4 regions of the Microvirgula sp. AG722 genome follow, and region 2 is predicted to be linked to each of the others. Evidence: predicted binding sites of a transcription regulator. Region 2 holds the regulator's gene; each other region holds the start of a gene.
The links. Region 2 encodes FNR, which switches genes on or off when oxygen is low (the NO sensors DNR and NnrR bind a similar motif). Its sites were predicted from a motif close to TTGATNNNNATCAA; they were not measured.

Region 1: DFO50_RS15725 (GbsR/MarR family transcriptional regulator) is a predicted target of FNR. The motif match lies at 2,089-2,102, and genes of this name have one in related genera.
Region 3: DFO50_RS08750 (cytochrome-c peroxidase) is a predicted target of FNR. The motif match lies at 1,594-1,607, and genes of this name have one in related genera.
Region 4: DFO50_RS17030 (ribonucleoside triphosphate reductase) is a predicted target of FNR. The motif match lies at 2,690-2,703, and genes of this name have one in related genera.

What each region holds. Positions count from the first base shown of each region.
Region 1 covers NZ_QLTJ01000016.1:13,055-18,003, reverse strand. Annotated here, with positions in the region: gene DFO50_RS15735 (branched-chain amino acid ABC transporter permease) at 1-488, shown strand, start outside; gene DFO50_RS15730 (sigma-54-dependent Fis family transcriptional regulator) at 485-1,936, opposite strand; gene DFO50_RS15725 (GbsR/MarR family transcriptional regulator) at 2,152-2,697, shown strand; gene cydP (cytochrome oxidase putative small subunit CydP) at 2,703-2,921, shown strand; gene DFO50_RS15715 (cytochrome ubiquinol oxidase subunit I) at 2,940-4,517, shown strand; gene cydB (cytochrome d ubiquinol oxidase subunit II) at 4,531-4,949, shown strand, end outside.
Region 2 covers NZ_QLTJ01000001.1:298,969-303,917, reverse strand. Annotated here, with positions in the region: gene DFO50_RS01375 (inositol monophosphatase family protein) at 1-230, opposite strand, end outside; gene DFO50_RS01370 (RNA methyltransferase) at 373-1,134, shown strand; gene DFO50_RS01365 (DUF1853 family protein) at 1,140-2,054, shown strand; gene DFO50_RS01360 (flavodoxin family protein) at 2,051-2,515, shown strand; gene fnr (fumarate/nitrate reduction transcriptional regulator Fnr) at 2,523-3,278, opposite strand; gene hemN (oxygen-independent coproporphyrinogen III oxidase) at 3,382-4,794, shown strand; gene DFO50_RS01345 (RHS repeat-associated core domain-containing protein) at 4,810-4,949, opposite strand, start outside.
Region 3 covers NZ_QLTJ01000004.1:226,952-231,900, forward strand. Annotated here, with positions in the region: gene DFO50_RS08740 (ribonucleoside-diphosphate reductase subunit alpha) at 1-594, opposite strand, end outside; gene DFO50_RS08745 (FlxA-like family protein) at 919-1,290, opposite strand; gene DFO50_RS08750 (cytochrome-c peroxidase) at 1,714-2,721, shown strand; gene DFO50_RS08755 (histone deacetylase family protein) at 2,890-3,933, shown strand; gene DFO50_RS08760 (GlsB/YeaQ/YmgE family stress response membrane protein) at 3,976-4,242, opposite strand; gene DFO50_RS08765 (PhzF family phenazine biosynthesis protein) at 4,381-4,949, shown strand, end outside.
Region 4 covers NZ_QLTJ01000020.1:45,972-50,920, forward strand. Annotated here, with positions in the region: gene DFO50_RS17020 (anaerobic ribonucleoside-triphosphate reductase activating protein) at 1-695, opposite strand, end outside; gene nrdD (anaerobic ribonucleoside-triphosphate reductase) at 673-849, opposite strand; gene DFO50_RS17030 (ribonucleoside triphosphate reductase) at 891-2,612, opposite strand; partial or broken gene DFO50_RS20015 (contact-dependent growth inhibition system immunity protein) at 3,028-3,512, opposite strand; gene DFO50_RS17045 (colicin immunity domain-containing protein) at 3,677-3,946, opposite strand; gene DFO50_RS17050 (colicin D domain-containing protein) at 3,943-4,263, opposite strand; gene DFO50_RS17060 (DUF596 domain-containing protein) at 4,516-4,851, opposite strand; partial or broken gene DFO50_RS17065 (IS3 family transposase) at 4,896-4,949, opposite strand, start outside.

The DNA of each region.
Region 1 (4,949 bases), on a different contig from region 2:
GGGGGCAGGACGTGCCGCTGACGCTGTACCTGTTCGTCTATGCGGTATTCCTGGCCGGCATGTGGCTGATCTACCGCACGGTGTACTCGCCGTTCGGCCAGACGCTGAAGGCGATCCGCGAAAACGAGGCGCGGGCACTGTCGCTCGGCTACCGGGTGGAGCGCTACAAGCTGCTGGTGTTCGTGCTGTCGGCCTCGCTGGCCGGCACCGCCGGGGCGACCAAGGCCATCGTGTTCCGGCTGGCGTCGCTGACCGATGTCAGCTGGCACATGTCCGGCGAAGTGGTGCTGATGACCCTGCTCGGCGGCATGGGTACCATTCTCGGTCCGGTGGTCGGCGCGTTCACCGTGCGGGCGCTGCACAACGAACTGGCGTCGCTCGGCTCGTGGGTGACGGTGATCATCGGCGCGATTTTCGTCATCTGCGTGCTGGCGTTCCGCCGCGGCTTCATCGGCGAAGCCGGGCGGCTGCTGAAGAAAGACTTCTAGCGCACCAGCCCGGCCAGCGACGGGCCGGTCTGCGCCGGAAACAGGCGCGGATCGGCCAGTTTTTCGTACAGCGTTGCCCGCGAGATGCCGAGCGCCCGCGCGGCCTCGGTCTTGTTGCCGCCGGCCAGCGCCAGCGTCTCGCTGATCACGCGCCGTTCGGTTTCCGCCAGCCGCTGTGCCAGGGTGCCACCGCCGGCCAGCGGCGGCGGGTCGACTGTCGCGGCCACCGGCAGGATGCGCTGCAGGACCGGGGCGTCCAGCGCCACGCCATCGGACAGCATTACCGCCTGTTCCAGCACATTGCGCAGTTCGCGGATATTGCCCGGCCACGGATAGGCGGCAAGCAGTGCCAGTGCGGCGGCACCCGGCTTGCGCTGCGGCAGGCCGGTGCGGTCGGCAATCTGCGCCAGCAGTGAATCGACCAGCGCCGGCAGGTCTTCCGACCGCTCGCGCAGCGGCGGCAGCCGGATCGGCAGCACATTCAGGCGGTAGAACAGGTCGGCGCGGAACAGGCCGGCATCGACCAGCGCGCGCAGGTCGCGACTGGTTGCGGCAATGACCCGCACATCGATATGCAGCAGGCGGTTCGAGCCGAGCGGTTCGATTTCCTGCTCCTGCAGTACGCGCAGCAATTTGGCCTGCATCGGCAGCGACATGTCGCCAATTTCGTCGAGAAACAGCGTGCCGCCGTCCGCGAGTTTGAACTTGCCGTCGCGGCCCTTGCGCTCGGCACCGGTATAGGCACCGGCGACGGCGCCGAAGAATTCCGCTTCCAGCAGCGTTTCCGGCACCGCGGCGACGTTCAGGCCGACAAAGGGCTTCTGCCGGCGCGGCGACGCGGCATGGATGGCATTGGCCAGCAACTCCTTGCCGGTGCCGGTCTCGCCGAGCAGCAGCACGGTGGTATCGAGCGCGGCCGCACGCTGGCCCAGGCGCTGCATGTCGCGGCAGGCGGCGCCGGCGCCGATGATGTCGTCGAAGCCGTAGCGCGCGCGGCGGCTGCCGGCGTTGTCACGGCGGACCCGGTCCAGGGTTTCCTGCAGCTGTGAAAGCTTGTCGACCAGCGGTTTCAGCGGCTGCCAGCGTTCGGACAGCAGGATGCCGAATGCGCCGACCACCTGGCCGTCGCCGTCCTGCAGCGGAAAGCGGCTGACCACGAAGTGGTGCTGCTTGTAGTTCATGAAGTCGAGCACGATCGGTTCGCCGCTCTGCACCACCTCGCGCATGCGGCTGTGCGGCAGGATGTCTTCCACCGGCCGGTTCAGCGCCCCGGCCGGATCGTCGAGCCCGAGCAGGGCTGCGTAGCGCGCCGTGATCCATTGCACGCGCGCCTCGCGGTCGACCAGCAGGGCGCCGACGAACTGCTGCTCGAACAGCTCCAGCAGACCGTGCTGCAGGGACTGGCACAACGGCGCCGGTCCGGGAGGGTTCAGTTCCGTTTCTTCCACCCGTGTCTCCTCGTTTATCCGTGCTGCGACCTTTGGCCGCGCCGGTTTGTTGTCATGGCGGGATGTGTCCAATGTAGCATCACCGCGTGAGGAACCGGAGCGGGAAGTGCGTGCGCCGGGGGACTGACAAGTAAATTTGCTTGACCTTAAGATTGACCTGCGTCAAAAAAGTGGCGATGATTTCACAAATTTCTGAAAGAACAGGAACGCGTGACATGACGCCATTGATCGAACGCTTCGTGCTGCACTTCGGCGAGATGGGCAGCCGCTGGGGCGTGAACCGCACCGTGGGGCAGATGTATGCGTTGCTGTTCCTGTCCGAAAAGCCGCTGAATGCCGACGACATCGTGAACGAGCTTGGCATGTCGCGCTCCAATGTCAGCATGGGGCTGAAAGAACTGCAGTCCTGGCGACTGGTTCGCATGGCGCACCATCCCGGCGACCGGCGCGACTACTTCACCACCCCGGACGACACCTGGGAGATCTTCCGCACGCTGATCGAGGAAAAGCGCCGGCGCGAGATCGACCCGACCCTGTCGCTGCTGCGCGATACGCTGATGGCCGATCCCTGTGACGAGCAGGAGCGCCATGCCCAGGAGCGGATGCGCGACATGCATGAACTGATCGAACTGGCGACCGGCTGGTTCGACGACGTGCAGCGCTTGTCACCGGACACGCTGGCCAGCCTGATGCGGCTCGGCAGCAAGGTGCACAAGGTGCTGGAATTCGCTGACCGGCTGCGTCCGGGAAGCCGGGAGTAAAGACCATGACACCGTCCATCCTGCAGCGCCGGACCCGGCGCGGCATGCCGCTGTGGCTTGAAATCTCGGTGGTGCTGACGGTGAAGCTGTTGTTGTTGTGGGGCGCGAAAGTGCTGTGGTTCTCCGAACCGCTGGCCCGGCACATGACCGTCCCCGAGTCCGCGATCGAGCAGCAACTGCTTGGCACCCCCGGTCGCGATGCCCCGCCTGTCCACAAGAATTGACCGCAAACGGAGAGAACCATGCTGCCCGTGTCCGAGGTAGTGGAGCTGTCACGCCTGCAGTTCGCGCTGACTGCCCTGTTTCATTTTTTGTTCGTACCGCTGACGCTGGGGCTGAGCTGGATCCTGGTGATCTGTGAGTCGGTGTACGTGATGACCGGCCAGCAGGTCTACAAGGACATGACCCGCTTCTGGGGCAAGCTGTTCGGCATCAACTTCGCCATGGGGGTGACGACCGGCATCACGCTGGAATTCCAGTTCGGCACCAACTGGGCGTACTACTCGCACTATGTGGGCGACATCTTCGGCGTACCGCTGGCGGTCGAGGGGATGATGGCCTTCTTCCTCGAATCGACCTTTGTCGGCCTGTTCTTCTTCGGCTGGGACCGGCTGTCGAAGAACAAGCACCTGCTGGTGACCTTCCTGGTCGCCTTCGGCTCCAACCTGTCGGCACTGTGGATCCTGATCGCCAATGCGTGGATGCAGAATCCGGTCGGGGCCGAGTTCAACTATCACACCATGCGCATGGAGCTGGTCAGCCTGGGCGAGGTGTTCTTCAACCCGGTGGCCCAGGTCAAGTTCGTGCACACCGTGGCGGCCGGCTATGTGGCGGCGGCGATGTTCGTGCTCGGCGTGTCCAGTCTGTACCTGCTGAAGGCGCGCGACACCGGCTTCGCACTGCGCTCGTTCGCGGTGGCGGCAGGCTTCGGGCTGGCGTCCATCCTGTCGGTGATCGTGCTCGGTGACGAGTCCGGCTACACCACCGGCGAGGTGCAGAAGGTCAAGCTGGCAGCGATCGAGGCCGAGTGGAACACCGAACCGGCACCGGCGGCCTTTACCGCCATCGGCTGGCCGAACCAGGCCGAGGAACGCACCGATTACGCGGTGAAAATTCCTTACCTGCTCGGGCTGATCGCCACGCGCTCGACCGACACCCGGGTGACCGGCATCAAGGACCTGAAGCGCGAACACGAAGTGCGCATTCGCAGCGGCATGATCGCCTACGAGGCACTGACCGCGCTGAAGGCCGGCGACACCACGCCGGCAGTGCGCGAGCGCTTCGAGCAGCACAAGGCCGACCTCGGTTTCGGCCTGCTGCTGAAGAAATACACGCCGAACGTGGTCGACGCGACCCCGGCGCAGATCCGTGCCGCCGCCAGCGACACCATTCCGAACGTCGCGCCGCTGTTCTGGAGCTTCCGCATCATGGTCGGGCTCGGCATGCTGTTCCTTGCCATCTTCGCCACCGCCTGCTGGCTGCTGGTGCGCCGCCGCCTCGCCCCGCAGCGCTGGTTCCTGAAGCTGTGCGTGCTGGCGATCCCGCTGCCGTGGGTGGCGATCGAGCTGGGCTGGATCGTGGCCGAGTACGGACGTCAGCCATGGACCATTTCCGGCGTGCTGCCGACCCATCTGTCGGCATCGCAACTGGACCCGGGCCAGCTTCACTTCAGCCTGATCGGGCTGGTGGGCATCTACAGCCTGCTGTTCGTGATCGAGATGTACCTGATGCTGAAGTACATCCGGCTGGGACCGGCCAGCCTGCATACCGGCCGCTATCACGGCGAAACGCCGGACGTCACCGTGCCGCAACAGTCCTGAGGGGAACCGGACCATGTTCGACTATGAAACGCTGAAACTCATCTGGTGGGGCCTGATGGCCGTGCTGCTGATCGGCTTTGCCGTCACCGGCGGCTTCGACATCGGCGTCGCCGTGCTGCTGCCGTTCATCGGCCGCAACGACGACGAGCGCCGCCTGGTCATCAACAGTGTCGGTCCGACCTGGGAGGGCAACCAGACCTGGCTGATCACCTTTGGCGGTGCGCTGTTCGCCGCCTGGCCGCTGGTGTACGCGGCGGCGTTCTCGGTGCTGTATGTCGCGCTGATGCTGACGCTGTTTGCGCTGTTTCTGCGCCCGGTCGGCTTCGACTACCGCAGCAAGCTGCCGAGCGCGCGCTGGCGCAACAACTGGGACTGGGCGCTGTTCGTCGGCGGCGCCGTGCCGGCGCTGGTCTTCGGCGTTGCCATCGGCAA
Region 2 (4,949 bases):
GCGTCGGACAGCGAGGCCCCGCCCGATTCCTCGGCTAGAATGGCGTGCTTGGGGTAGGCATCCCGGATCATGTCGATGATGGCCGCTTCGGCCGCACGGTCGACGTCGCTGACGAAGTCGTTGTGCTGTTTCTGCTCGGCGCGGATCAGGTCGAGGTTGTTCGACGCGCGTTGAATGATGTTGGCGGCGCGACGCGCGGCCTTGACCGCGATGGTCAGCATCGGATGCATGGGAGCCTCTCTGGCAAAGGGGGCGCGCCGCGAATTCTTGCCGCCGCGCGTCTGGATAGTCCGGGTTTAAGGAACGATAAAGACCCGGACAGTTGGATGTTCCGGGCCTTTTGATGGCCGGAATTTTAACGCAGTTTTCTCAATGTCGAAACCCGAAGTCCCTGATTTTTTGCGTAATGTGCGCGTCGTTCTGGCGCGTCCTTCCCATCCCGGCAATATCGGCGCCGCCGCGCGCGCGATGAAGACCATGGGCGTGACCCGCCTGTATCTGGTCGAGCCAAAGCGTTTTCCCGATGCCGAGGCGACCACGCTGGCATCCGGCGCGGCCGATGTGCTGGAGAACGCCGTGGTGACCGGCACGCTCGATGCCGCGCTGGAAGGCGTGTCCATCGCCTGTGCGCTGACCAGCCGCAAGCGCGAGCTGACCACGCCGCTGGCCGCGCCGCGCGACGCCTGTGCCGAGCTGCTGGCGGCGGCCCGCGACGGGGTCGAGGTTGCACTGGTGTTCGGCAACGAAACCTACGGACTGTCGATCGACGAGGTCGCGCGCTGCAACCGGCTGGTCACCATTGCCGGCAACCCGGACTATTTTTCGCTGAACCTCGGCCAGGCGGTACAGGTCATGTGCTATGAGCTGTTCAGCCAGTTGGCATTTCCGCTTGATCATTTGCGGGCCAATGCCGAACTGGCCAGTCATGAAGAGGTCGAAGGGTTCTATGGTCATCTCGACCGGGTGCTCGACGGTATCGGTTTCTATGACCGGCGCAATGGCGAACGGCTGATGCGCCGCTTGCGCACCCTGTATGACCGCGCCAGCCTGGAGCGGCAGGAGATCGATATCCTGCGCGGCATGCTGAAGCAGATCGAACGCCGCTGCGGGCCGGACCCGTACCGACACGACTGAGTCGCGTGAACTGCGCCGCCGATCCCCGCCTGCTGCCGTTGCTGGCCTCGTTGCGCGAACCGGCGGTGCGGGCACTGGCGTCACTGCTGCTCGGGCCGTCGCCGTGGGACAGCGGTGTCGAGTTCGACCGGGCCCTGCTGGCCGGACCGCGGGCTGCCGAACGGCTGCTGGCACTGGACCGCCGCCCTGCCGTATTGCTGGACTGGCTGGCGGCCCGGCGCACCGGGCGCCTTGGCGCCCATGCCGAGGCGCTGCTGGCCTTCTGGCTGGCACAGCGGAGTGCGCAGCTTGAACTGGTGGCGGCCAACCGCGCGGTGCGGGTCGAGGCGCATACCCTTGGTGAGTTCGATTTCCTGCTGCGGCTGGACGGACGGCCGCTCCATGTCGAAATGGCGTGCAAGTTCTATCTGGAAGTCGCGCCGCAGTGCTGGGTCGGGACCGACCTGCGCGATGCGCTGGCGCTGAAACGTGCGCAACTGGTGCGCCAGCTGGCGCTGGCCGGCGATGCGCGTGCGGCGGCGACCCTCCCGCCCGGTTTCGCCGGCTGCCCGGCCTTTACCGTGTTGCGCGGGCAATTGTTCCGGCCGGCCGGCAGCGGCGAACCGGTGCACTGGTGGCGGCATCAGGGGGAGGCCTGGCCGGCACGGGCGGCCGACAGCCGCTATCTGCACCTGCTCCGGCTCGACTGGCTGTCCCCGGCCCGGGCTGGCCGGGCCGACGTGCAGACCGCCGCCGAGCTGCAGGCGCGGCTGGCGGGCAGGAGAGAGGCGCTGATGGTGGCGGAAATGCAGGCCGTCGGCGATGACGACTGGCAGGAAGTGTCGCGCGGCTTCGTGGTGCCGGCGCACTGGCCGGAGCCCGGCCGGCTGGCCACCCTGATGGCGCGCATCGCGGCGCTGGATGGCGGGGAGAAGGAATGATGAAGCAGCTGCTGATCCTGTGGGCCGGTCAGACCGGGCGCAACCTGCAGCTGGCGCGGGCCGCGGCGGCGGCGGCCAGTGAGGCGGGCGAGGGGGAGATCGACGTGCGGCTGCTGCCGGCGCAGCAGGCCGGCATCGACGATCTGCTGGCCTGTCACGGCCTGATTGTCGCCACGCCGGAAAATTTCGGCTACATGGCCGGCACGCTGAAGGATTTTTTCGATCGCACGTTCTACCCGGCCCAGGGGCGGGTGGAAGGATTGCCGTATGCGATCCTGATCTGTGCCGGCAATGACGGCAGCGGGGCGCGAGTCGCGATCGAACGCATTGCGCGCGGCTATCCGCTGACGCCGGCCTGCGAGCCGCTGATCGTGCATGGGGAGCCCGACCAGGCCGCGCTGGAGCGCGCGGCCGAGGTCGGTGCGACGCTGGCGCTCGGCCTGTCGCTGGGACTGTTCTGAACCGGGTTCAGGTGGTGGCAATCGGCATGCTCTGCTGGCAGCCGCCGACCAGGGTCTTCAGGTTCTCCGGCTGAATCAGCTGGATGTGCTTGTGTTCGACAATGATCCAGCCCTGGGCCTGGAATTTCGACAGCGTGCGGCTGACGGTTTCCAGCTTCAGACCGAGGAAGGAACCGATTTCCTCACGGCTCATGCGCAGGATGAAATCGTTGGCGGCGAAGCCGCGGGCGGAGAAGCGCTGGGACAGGTTGAGCAGGAAGGCGGCCAGACGTTCTTCCGCCTTCATGTTGCCGAGCAGCAGCATGACCGACTGGTCACGGACGATTTCACGGCTCATCAACCGGAAGAAATGATGCTGCAGGGTCGGGATGTCACGACCGAGACTGGTCATGCGCGAGAACGGCAGTTCACAGACCTCGGCATCCTCGAGCGCGATTGCATCACAGCCGTGCAGGCTGCTGGAGACGCCATCCAGGCCCAGCAGCTCGCCGGACATCTGGAAACCGGTGACCTGCTCGCGGCCGTCATGGCTGGAAATGCAGGTCTTGAAAAAGCCGGTCCGGATGGCGAACATGGACTTGAACGCCTCGCCGGCGCGGAACAGGTACTCGCCGCGCTTCAGGCGCCGACTCTGCCGGATCACGGCGTCGAGCTGGCTCATCTCCTCGCGATTGAGTCCGATGGGCAGGCACAATTCGCGAAGACTGCAGTTCGAGCAGGAGATCTTCAGCGTGTGGGCAGTAAGCGGATTGTGTTCGGCCATGATGATCCGTTCAGGTTGTTATCATGCCAGGCTTGACGACTATCAAAGGCGCCCCTGCACGATTCAGGCAAAGTGGTTCACTGCCTGAGAGGTTTATCCATTTATGACGACAGCAATTCACGACAACGTGGCTCCCGCCCAGTTCATTTTCGACCGAGAGTTGATCGAACGCCTCGACGGCAGCGGTCCTCGCTACACCTCGTATCCGACGGCAGACCGTTTTACCACCGAATTCAACGGCGTAGATTATCGCCACTGCCTTGAGCAAAGGCAAATCGGCGCCAGCGCCAAGCCAGTATCATTATACGCTCATATACCGTTCTGTAATACAGTCTGCTACTACTGCGCCTGTAACAAGGTCATTACCAAGGACAAGACGCGTGCGGATACCTATCTGGGTTATCTCGAACGCGAGCTGGCGCTGCATGCCGAAGGGCTGGGGCCGCGCCAGGACCTGATCCAGCTGCACTTCGGCGGCGGCACGCCGACCTTCCTGTCCGACGAGCAGATGCAGCGGCTGATGGACGCGATCCGTCGCCATTTCAACCTGTTGCCCACTGGCGAATACTCGATCGAGATCGATCCGCGCAAGGTCAGCGCCGACACGGTGCGGCTGCTGGCGACCCAGGGCTTCAACCGCATGTCGGTCGGGGTGCAGGATTTTGATCTGCAGGTGCAGAAGGCCGTCAACCGGGTACAGAGTGTCGAGGAGACGCTGACGGTCATCGACGCCGCGCGGTCGTCCGGCTTCAAGTCGGTCAGCCTCGATCTGATCTACGGCCTGCCGCACCAGACCGTCGACTCGGTCCGGCGTACGCTGGAGACGGTGCTCAGCATCCGTCCGGACCGGCTGGCGCTGTACAACTACGCCCACCTGCCGACGGTCTTCATGCCGCAGCGGCGCATCAACGAAGCGGATCTGCCGTCGGCCGAGGTCAAGCTCGACATCCTGCAGATGGCGGTGCAGATGCTGACCGATGCCGGTTACGAATTCATCGGCATGGACCACTTCGCCCTGCCGGACGACGATCTGGCCGTGGCCCTGCGCCAGGGACGGCTGCAACGGAACTTCCAGGGCTACTCGACCCATGCCGACCATGATCTGGTGTCCATCGGGACCTCGGCCATCGGCAAGGTCGGCGCCAGCTATCACCAGAACGCAAAAGACCTCGAACAGTATTATGCGATGCTGGACGAAGGTCGGCTGCCGATCGTCCGCGGTCTGCTGCTGAGTGCCGACGACCTGCTGCGCCGGGCAATCATTCAGGCGCTGATGTGCCGCTTCTCGCTGTCGATGGAAGCGATGGGCGAGGGTTTCGGCATCGACTTCAAGCAGTATTTCGCGCCGGAAATGGCCCGGCTGGCCGAATACGAGGCTGACGGACTGGTCGAGCTGGATGACGAGTGGATCGCCGTGACGCCGCAGGGGCGTTTCCTGATCCGCACCATTGCCATGGTGTTCGACCGCTATCTGCGCGAGAAACAGACCCACGCCCGCTACTCGAAGACGATCTGAGCCGCTGACGCCGTATCAATGGTGTGCGTACAGCTGCCTCAGGTAAATCGCTGTGCTCTGCTGTTCGAACCGGACCGTATTGACCAGGCTGGTGCGCGCAGAGGTCCACATGCCCTGAGCCTGGAAGACCCGGACGTCCTCGTACGGCAGCTTGT
Region 3 (4,949 bases), on a different contig from region 2:
CTTGTCGTAGGCCGGGTCGCGCTCGATCATCTGCCGGGCGCACATGACCACGGCGCGGCCGACTTCGGCTTCGCTGACGCCGTCGTACAGGTTCTTCAGCGTGTCGCCAAGGATGGCGGCCGGGTCGGTATCGGCTTCCAGACCGATGCAGGCGGTATGCACCAGCGTGGCCATCCGGTCCAGATCCAGCGGCGCGCGGCTGCCGTCGGCACGGGTGACGTGCAGGGTGGGGGCGGCGGCCAGGCCCAGTGCCTCGCGGGCAGCGCGGCGCTCGGCGGCGCGGCGTTCGCGGTACAGCACGTAGGCGCGGGCCACTTCCTGCTCGCCGGCGCGCATCAGGGCCAGTTCGACCTGGTCCTGGATGTCTTCGATATGGATCGGGCCGCCTTCCGGGCGGCGGCGGATCAGGGCTGCCACCACGGTGGCGGTCAGGTGTTCCACTTCATCGCGCAGGCGGCTGGAGCCGCCGGCTTCGCTGCCGAGCACGGCCAGGAAAGCCTTGCTCAGGGCGACGGAAATCTTGTCAGGGGCAAACGGCACCACGTCGCCGTTGCGACGGATGCACTGGTATGAGGCGGTGGATGCGACAGACATCGTTGGGAGCTCCTTTGCTGGGACGCTTGTGTCGGCTGAAAACCCGTGCCAGGCGGGTTTTTACACAATATGTGCTGCTGTTTTCATAGTTGTTGCACAAATTGTAGTAGTCATTGTCTGTTCATGACAAGGCATGGACATAACGGTTTTCCAGCCGACGACGATATCCGCAGCGCGTTTTTCGCCTGCGTTCAAGCACTTGCGGGAGGGGGTGTTTTTTGTACGGGGTGTGGGGCGGATGCAACGGGTGACGGACGGCAGGGCAGAAACGAAAAGCGGCGGATCACGTGATCCGCCGCCTGGACTGCTGTTCCGCAACACTCCTCAGGCGAAGTCGTCGACCTGGGTGCCGGTGTTCGAGGGGCTGGCGACGCTGGCGGTCGGTGTCTTGACCTCCGTGCCGGGCTTGGGGTCCCTGGACGGTTCGGTGCCGCCCTGCTTGCCCTGGCTGGCACGTTCCTTCTCCAGCCGGGCGATTTCGGCCTGCAGCATCTGGATCGACGCCTCGATGATGCGCTGCTGCTTCTCTTTCTCTGCCGGCGACAGCTTCGCGTCCTTCAGTTCCTGCGCCTGCTTGTACAGATCCTGAACCTGCTGCTTCAGGTCGGCGATCTTCTTGCCGAGGCTGTCGGTGGCGCCGGTCGACATTCTGGTCGACGAGGCCGAGCTGCTGAGGTTGACGGAGATCGAGGTCATGTCCGGTGCGTCCTGTGATTCGTTGTGCCTGTTATCGACCGGATGCGCCAGGTATTTAATTTTTTCTGTTTTGCAGAATGAAGAATTGAATTAAAAATGGCGTGTCAGGACAAATTTATTCTTTTTTTTATCTGTCAGGCATAACGCCGTTTATTTGCCGTAAAACATTGGCTGTTTCGGTTTTTTCATTCGGCGATAGCCAATGTTAATCGAAGTGATTTAAAAAATTTATAACAAAAAATCCTTTTGTAATCAACGTGTTGATTTTACTGTTTGCCTGATCCGGTCGATAGCCTGAGCTTGTTGACTTCGGTCAATACTGTGCATATTGAAAGCCAATAGCATTTTATGCGGATGGACTGGTCATTGGCGCAACAGGCCAATAGATATTGGGTACGACGTCGTGAATCAAGGAGGCCGTAAATGAGTAAAAAACTATTTCAGATTGGCGCGATTGCCAGCGTGATGCTGACTGCCGGCTGGGTATGGGCAGACAGCGCAGCAGGGGACGAGCCGATTCAGCCGATCGCCCCGTACAAGCTGACGCAGCCGGCCAAGGCCGAACTGGGCAAGAAGCTGTGGTTTGATCCGCGGCTGTCGCGTTCCGGCTTCATCTCCTGTAACTCCTGCCACAACCTGAGCATGGGCGGTTCGGACAACCTGAAGACCTCGATCGGCCACAACTGGCAGAAAGGCCCGATCAACTCGCCGACGGTGCTGAACTCCAGCCTGAACCTGGCGCAGTTCTGGGACGGCCGGGCGAAGAACCTGCAGGAACAGGCCGGCGGCCCGATCGCCAACCCGGGCGAAATGGCGTCGACGCATACGCTGGCGGTCGACGTGCTGCAGTCCATCCCGCAGTACCGCCAGGAATTCGCCAGGGTGTACGGTTCGGACAAGATCGACATCAACCGCATCACCGACGCGATCGCCGTGTTCGAGGAAACGCTGGTCACGCCGAACTCGCGCTTCGACAAGTGGCTCAAGGGCGACAAGAAGGTGCTGACCGCCCAGGAACTGGCCGGTTACCAGCTGTTCAAGAACAGCGGCTGCGTGGCCTGCCACAATGGTCCGGCCGTCGGTGGCGCCTCGTTCCAGAAAATGGGGCTGGTCACGCCGTACAAGACCGACAACCCGGCGATCGGCCGTGCCGCGGTGACCGGCAAGGATGCCGACCGCTTCAACTTCAAGGTGCCGACCCTGCGCAACGTCGAACTGACCTACCCGTACTTCCACGACGGCGCGGCGGCCACGCTGTCCGAAGCGGTGGACACGATGGGCAAGCTGCAGCTCGGCAAGCAGTTCACCAGGAGCGAGAACGCCAATATCGTGGCTTTCCTGAAGACGCTGACCGGCGACCAGCCGAAGATCGACATGCCGATCCTGCCGCCGTCGGCTGACAACACCCCGCGCCCGCATCCGTTCGACTGACCCGTCGACCGGCCAGCCGGCAACAGGCCCCGCTCGCGAGCGGGGTTTTTTGCGTCGGGCCGGCTTCCTGATCCAGGGCAGCACATTTTGCCTGCGGGTGGCGTAGGGTGAATGCATGCCGCCGACGCGTCGCCGGGTGGCCGTTTCTCTATGGGAGTGTTTTTTCCGATGCTGACTGTGTACACCGAGCAACATCGCCTTCAGCATGGCAATGCCGAACTGGTGGATGGCACGCTGAAACCGTGCTTCGAGAACCCTTCGCGCGCTGACATGGTGCTGGCCGAAGTCGACCGGGCCGGATTCGAGCGCATTGCGCCGACCGACCATGGCAAGGCGCCGATCCTGGCGGTGCATCGCGACAACTACGTGCGTTTTCTGGAGACGTTCTGGTCGCGCTGGACCGCGCCAAGCCGGCGCTCGAAAACCGGCCGCACCTATGATGCGCTGCCGCTGATCTGGCCGACGCGCTGCTTCCGCCAGATCGAGCCGCAGGACATCGACGGCCAGCTGGGCTATTTCTCCATGGACGCCGGCACGCCGGTGACCGCCGGCACCTGGCCTGCCGCCTACTGGTCGGCGCAGACCGCCCTGACCGGTGCCGATCGCCTGCTGGCCGGCGAGCGGGCCGCGTTCGCGCTGTGCCGTCCGCCGGGGCACCATGCCGCGGCCGACGTCTTTGGCGGCTACTGCTTCTTCAACAATGCCGCGATCGCTGCCCAGCATCTGCGCGACAGCGGGCTGGGCCGGGTGGCGATCCTGGACGTCGACTACCACCACGGCAATGGCACGCAGCAGATTTTCTATGACCGTGCCGATGTGCTGTTCGTGTCCATCCACGGTGACCCGCGCACCGAGTTTCCGTTCTATCTGGGGTTTGCCGACGAGCGCGGCGCCGGGGAGGGGGAAGGGTGCAACCTGAACCTGCCGCTGCCGGCCGGCAGCGACGTTCCGACCTGGATGGCGGCGCTGGAACAGGCGTGCACGGCGATTGCGGCTTTCCGGCCCGATGCGCTGGTGGTGTCGCTGGGGCTGGATACCTATGAGGGAGATCCGATCTCGACCTTCAAGCTGAAAACGGCCGATTTTCATGCCGTCGGCGCCCGGCTGGCCCGGCTGGGCCTGCAGACGCTGTTCTGCCTGGAGGGCGGCTATGCGGTCGGACCGATCGGCGAGAATGCGGTCAGCGTGCTGAACGGCTTCGACGGTCACTGAGTGAAACGGCGGCGGCCGGGACAGGAGCCCGGCCGCCGGCATTTACTTGAATATGCCGACCATCTTCAGCAGGAAGATCAGCACCACAGCCCCCAGGATGCCGAAGACCAGCCCGGCAATGGAGAACCCGCCTGCGGCATAGGCCGAGCCGATGCCGAGCAGATCGCCGAAGATCCACTTGCCGAGCGCCGAGCCGATAATGCCGACCAGAATGTTGGCGATCGCACCCTGCTGGGCATCGGTGCCCATCACCTTGCTGGCCAGCCAGCCGATCAGTGCGCCTGCCAGTATCGTGATAATCCAGCCCATGGTGTTTCCCTTGATGTGAGTTCTGTTTCGTCAGCCTAGACCAGCCGTTCCGCAAACCCTACAGGAATCGGCGAATTCCGGTTATCCGGCCACGGCAAGTCGTTATGATGAAGGACTGATCCATCGAGGAGCCCATTCATGCCGAGTTACCGCTTCCATCTGGTCAACGTTTTTGCCGAAACGCCGTTCGGCGGCAATCCGCTGGCGGTATTCGAACCGGCCGACGGACTCGACAGCACGACCATGCAGGCGATTGCCGCGCAGATGAACCTGTCCGAGACCACCTTCGTTTTTCCGGCCACCGAGGGGGGCGATGCCCGCGTGCGCATCTTCACCCCCGGCTACGAACTGCCGTTCGCCGGCCATCCGGTACTGGGCACGGCCGCCGTACTGGCGCGGTTGCGCGGGCTGAGTGCATCGGTCCGGCTGGAAATGGCGGCCGGAATGTTCCCGATTGTGCTGGGTGAAGGGGGGTATGCGCAGTTGACTGCCAAACCGGCGCAGGTGCGCCCGTTCACGGGCGAGCAGGATGCACTGGCCGACATGCTGGGCCTCGGCGCCGGGGCGCTGCGCGATGCAAGATTCGTCAATACCGGCACCGAGCAATTGCTGATCGAACTGACCAGCCGCGATGCGGTGCTGGCCTGCCGGCCGTCGGCGGCCGGCATCGATGCGCTGTGCCGCAATGTGACCGGGGCGGCGATGGC
Region 4 (4,949 bases), on a different contig from region 2:
CGCTCGCGCCAGTAGTCGAGCACTGCGGCACCGGGCCAGCGCGCAGGATCGGACAGCGGCAGTCCGTCGGCCTGCCGGCCCAGTTGCAGGGCTACTTGCCGGATGCCGCGTGCCGCCAGCGTGTCGGCCAGCCGGTACAGATCTTCGGCATTCATGCAGCCCGGGTCGAGCGTGGTCCGGCACTCGAACGGGGTGCCGCTGGCCTGGACAATGTCCAGCGCACGCCACACCCGCGCTTCACTGCCTGGCACCCGGGTCACGGCGTCGATGCCACCCGGCGCCGCCTTGACGTCCAGACCGATCCAGTCGGCCCGTTTCGCCACCTGCGCCAGCCGGTCCGGATAAATGCCGGCCGTATGCAGGCCAATGCCGAAACCCAGCGCCCGCATCTCGTCCATCCAGTCCGGCAGCTGCGGCGCCAGCGTCGGTTCGCCACCGGAGAACACCACACCATCAAGAAAACCGGCGCGTGGCGCCAGCCGCCGGCGCACCGTGTCCCAGTCCAGCGTACCGGCATCGCGCGACTGGATGCCGGCATTGTGGCAATAGCCGCAGCGCCACGGGCAACCGGCGACGAATACGGTCGCGACCAGCCGCCCGGGCCAGTCGCAAGTGGAAAACGGTTCGACACCGGCGACCGGCAGGCCGCCGGTCACCGCTGTCGCCTGCCGCTCAATGACGGGTACGGGATTCATCGAAGTGGACACGTTCTTCGAACTCGCCCTGCTTGCCGACATTGAACGCCGACACCGGGCGGAAATAGCCCATTACCCGGGTCCACACTTCGCAGCGGGTGCGCTCTTCCGGCGCCAGCGTGGAACGGGTCGATTGTTGGTCGTGCTGAGTCATGGATTTCTCTCCTCGGATGGAAGTGGACGGAATGGCGGCGTTCAGGCCGCACACCCGCATTGGCCCGCCGCGCGGCTGGCCAGCTTCTCGGCGTCGCACTTGGGGCAGTATTCGTGATGGCCGCTGAGGTAGCCGTGCACCGGGCAGACCGAGAAGGTCGGCGTGACCGTCAGGTACGGCAGGCGGAAGCGCTCCAGCGAACGCCGCACCAGCCGCTTGCATGCATCAGCCGAGCTGATCGCCTCGGTCATGTACAGGTGCAGGACCGTGCCGCCGGTATAGCGGCGCTGCAGCGGCTCCTGATGCGCCAGTGCCGCGAACGGATCGTCGGTATAACCGGCCGGCAACTGGCTGGAATTGGTGTAGTACGGCTTGTCGGCCGTGCCGGCCTGCAGGATGTCCGGGAAGCGCTTGCGGTCCTCGCGGGCAAAGCGGTAGGTCGTGCCTTCCGCCGGCGTGGCTTCGAGGTTGTACAGATGGCCGGTTTCTTCCTGGAAGCGGACCATGGCAGCACGAATATGGTCGAGCAGATCCACTGCCAGCTGCAGTCCGTCCTCGCTGGCGATATCCCAGGCGCCGCCGCTGAAGTTGCGCACCATCTCGTTGATGCCGTTCACCCCCACCGTCGAGAAGTGATTGCGCAGCGTGCCGAGGTAGCGACGCGAATACGGGTACAGCCCGGCATCCATCCAGCCCTGAACTTTCTCGCGCTTGATCTCCAGGCTGTCGCGCGCCAGTTCCAGCAGCCGGTCGGTGGCAGCGAACAGGGCATCGCGATCACCGGCGAAGCGATAACCGAGCCGGGCGCAGTTCAGCGTCACCACGCCGAGCGAACCGGTCTGCTCGGCGCTGCCGAACAGACCATTGCCGCGCTTCAGCAGTTCGCGCAGGTCGAGCTGCAGCCGGCAGCACATCGAACGCACCATCTGCGGTTCCAGATCCGAGTTCAGGAAGTTCTGGAAGTACGGCAGGCCATACTTGGCGGTCATCGCGAACAAGCGGTCGGCGTTGTCGCTATCCCAGTCGAAGTCCGGAGTGATGTTGTAGGTCGGAATCGGAAAAGTGAACGCGCGGCCATGCACGTCACCCTGCGACATCACATCGAGGAACACGCGATTGATGCGGTCCATTTCCGGCTGACAGTCGCCATAGCTGAAAGGCATTTCCTCGCCGGCGATGACCGGAATCTGCTCGCGCAGGTCCACTGGGCAGGTCCAGTCGAAGGTCAGGTTGGTAAACGGCGTCTGCGTGCCCCAGCGCGACGGCACATTGAGGTTGTAGACGAACTCCTGCATCGCCTGCTCGATGGCACGGTCGTCGAGCCCGTCGCGGCGAACGAACGGCGCCAGATAGGTGTCGACACTGGAGAACGCCTGCGCACCGGCCCATTCGTTCTGCAGCGTGCCAAGGAAGTTCACCATCTGACCGAGCGCCGACGACAGGTGCTTCGGCGCCCCTGCCTCGATCCGTCCCGGTACGCCGTTGAACCCTTCATGCAGCAACTGGCGCAACGACCACCCGGCGCAATAGCCGGCCAGCACGTCAAGATCGTGCAGGTGGAAGTCCGCGTCGCGGTGCGCCCGGGCAATCTCCGCCGTGTAGATGCCATCCAGCCAGTAGTTGGCAGTCAGCTTGCCGGCCGCGTTCAGGATCATGCCGCCGAGGCTGTAGCCCTGGTTCGCGTTGGCGGAGACGCGCCAGTCGGCGCGGCTGAGGTATTCGTCGAGCGTACTCAACGGATTGATAAGCGTCGTGTCAGTCATCACAACATCTAGTGTTTTAAGTCAGGTTTGCACTATATGTTGATTTTTTGTCCATGACACGGGTAAGACAGAAAGGCTTGATCGGGGTCAAAAGCCGCGCAAAGGAGGCTGACTCATCCCTGCGACGGTGGTACGGCGGGCGATTACCGGGCATGCCGGCCAGTACTTCCGGACCTGCTGCGACCACCACCATCGGTAGCGACTGACTCAGGTTACTGGCCTGCTGGTAGTGCCAGGCCGGTGGCAGTCCCGGCGCACTGGCCGATGGCAATCGGGCCGGACCCGGCCAATCCAGATTGGCTCATCCACCGACAGGCACACGTCGCGACCAGCCTGCCGGGGCTTGAGCAGTCGTTCAGGGAAGCACGTGCGAAGTCCTTTTTCACAGAGGGCATGTAGCTTATGGCTGTCCCCCTTATCTACAGCGACTGAATGCCAGCCGGAGTGCAGCGCCAATTTCTGCCTCAGAGCTGTTTGACGGGATAATGACTTTGTCGCTTTCTTTTATTCCGGTTCCGCTCCACGCCTCTAGCTGTGCATGCCATGTAGGATTTATTTTTATGGTCATTTCATCATTCTCAACCACACAAGTTCGCATAATTCTGAATAAGGTTTTTTTCGTTTTATATTTATATTTTTCTTTTAACAACATTACCCACTTTTCGTGTTCAATTTTCCGTTTTTTATAATCAAAAAAATTCCATATTCCTCTAGCGTCAATTCACGGCTTTTTGAAAGTGCCACAAGTAGCGCAATGCCCAATTCTTTATCAGTAGCCTCTGCCGAAAGCAAACATTGCGCGCCTGCATAATCTCTTCCTAGCAAGCCCAGCCCCGAATATGTCTCAATACAAAAAAAATCACCGTTCCAAAGTGCATTGGCCCATTTTTTCTTTTCCATATTACCTCACCATTGTAAAGACAATTTTTACACTTTGCGATTCCCCATACTCAACTGCTTTATGAAATCGCTCCTGTGGATAAGTGCTCGCGACAGGTTAGAAATTCCAGTCTACCGTGGGATAATAATCCGGATGAAGATCAGGTCAGGAAGGGGACAAAGAGTCACAAGCATCTGTCAATGATTGACAAAATTTCATTTTTTAGTTGGCCATCGTTAAATTCGTATACCTCACGGGTTTCATCATCTGCGCAGTACATATCAGCAGCGCAAAATATGCTAGATAAGCACTCACTTAGGTGAGGTTCATCATTCAGAATGATTCCACTATCTCTCTCAATCCTCCATAAATTAATATATATATCAGAGAAGTCAGAGGCAGATATTTCCCCATCAACAAAAGACTTAGCTAAATCTAAAAGGGTAGCACTCATCGTAGAATTCCATTTTTCATATAATTTTCAAATTGTGGCGCATTAGGATCCAATTTGAATCCTGTAACAAATTTACCTGTACTGTCCAGCACTACAACATTATTTGTTTTTGGATTAAAAAATACCTTTGAGTATTTTAAAAATCCATAAATCCCATGAGGCTCCGTGTGTTTAGAATTTAAATGAGATTCGATAGCTGCTCCAAATTGACCAAGTGTGCTAGGATTTTTCTTTGTAGTTACCACACCAAAATCAGCAGCATGTTTGAATTTTCTGTCTAGCTGCTGCTGAGAAATGCTTGTTGATTCACCTGAAATAGGTTATTTGGAATAGCTATTCGGGTCATAGGCCCTGACAGCGCCGCCGAGGTTTTCAATAAGGTACTGCACCCATCCTGCAGGCGTCAGCGGAATCCCCTCAAGCCCCTTGCCCAGCTCGACAAGCTGCTCAGCCCCCTTGGCCCCAGCCCGAACTCCCGCTCGGTCTTGTCGTATCCCGACAAGAGAGACCGTAACGCCAGCGCATTCTTCCATTAATTAAATGCTGGTTTTTGCTCGAAAGATGCTCAATTAAGCCCAATCTATCGAACCATCTGGCATGTTCCAGCCAATGCCGGTTGGGCAACTATCTAGAAAAAACCACATGCCATTATTTACATCTTCATCTTGTTCTGGAAAAGATTTTTTAAAATCATTAATGATTGCATCTGCAGGCTTATCTAAGATAGATCCATTCTTAGCCAAAGAAATTATTCTGGCGTCAAGCATTCTTTTCAAAATCCACAAAAATTTATTTTGCCTATCAGAATAAGAGCAACTATCGTCCTCTAAATACAACCAGATCACATCCAGTGCCATACCGCGTGCATGGGTGACAATAAATTTATACCGTTCTTCTGAAATCATATTTCATGGACTTGCCCCCGTACCTCAGGACACCCGTTCCCGCCTCAGGTTGAAGGAATCGCCAGCCGTCGGAACTCCCGGGGGGACCGGTAGCCCAG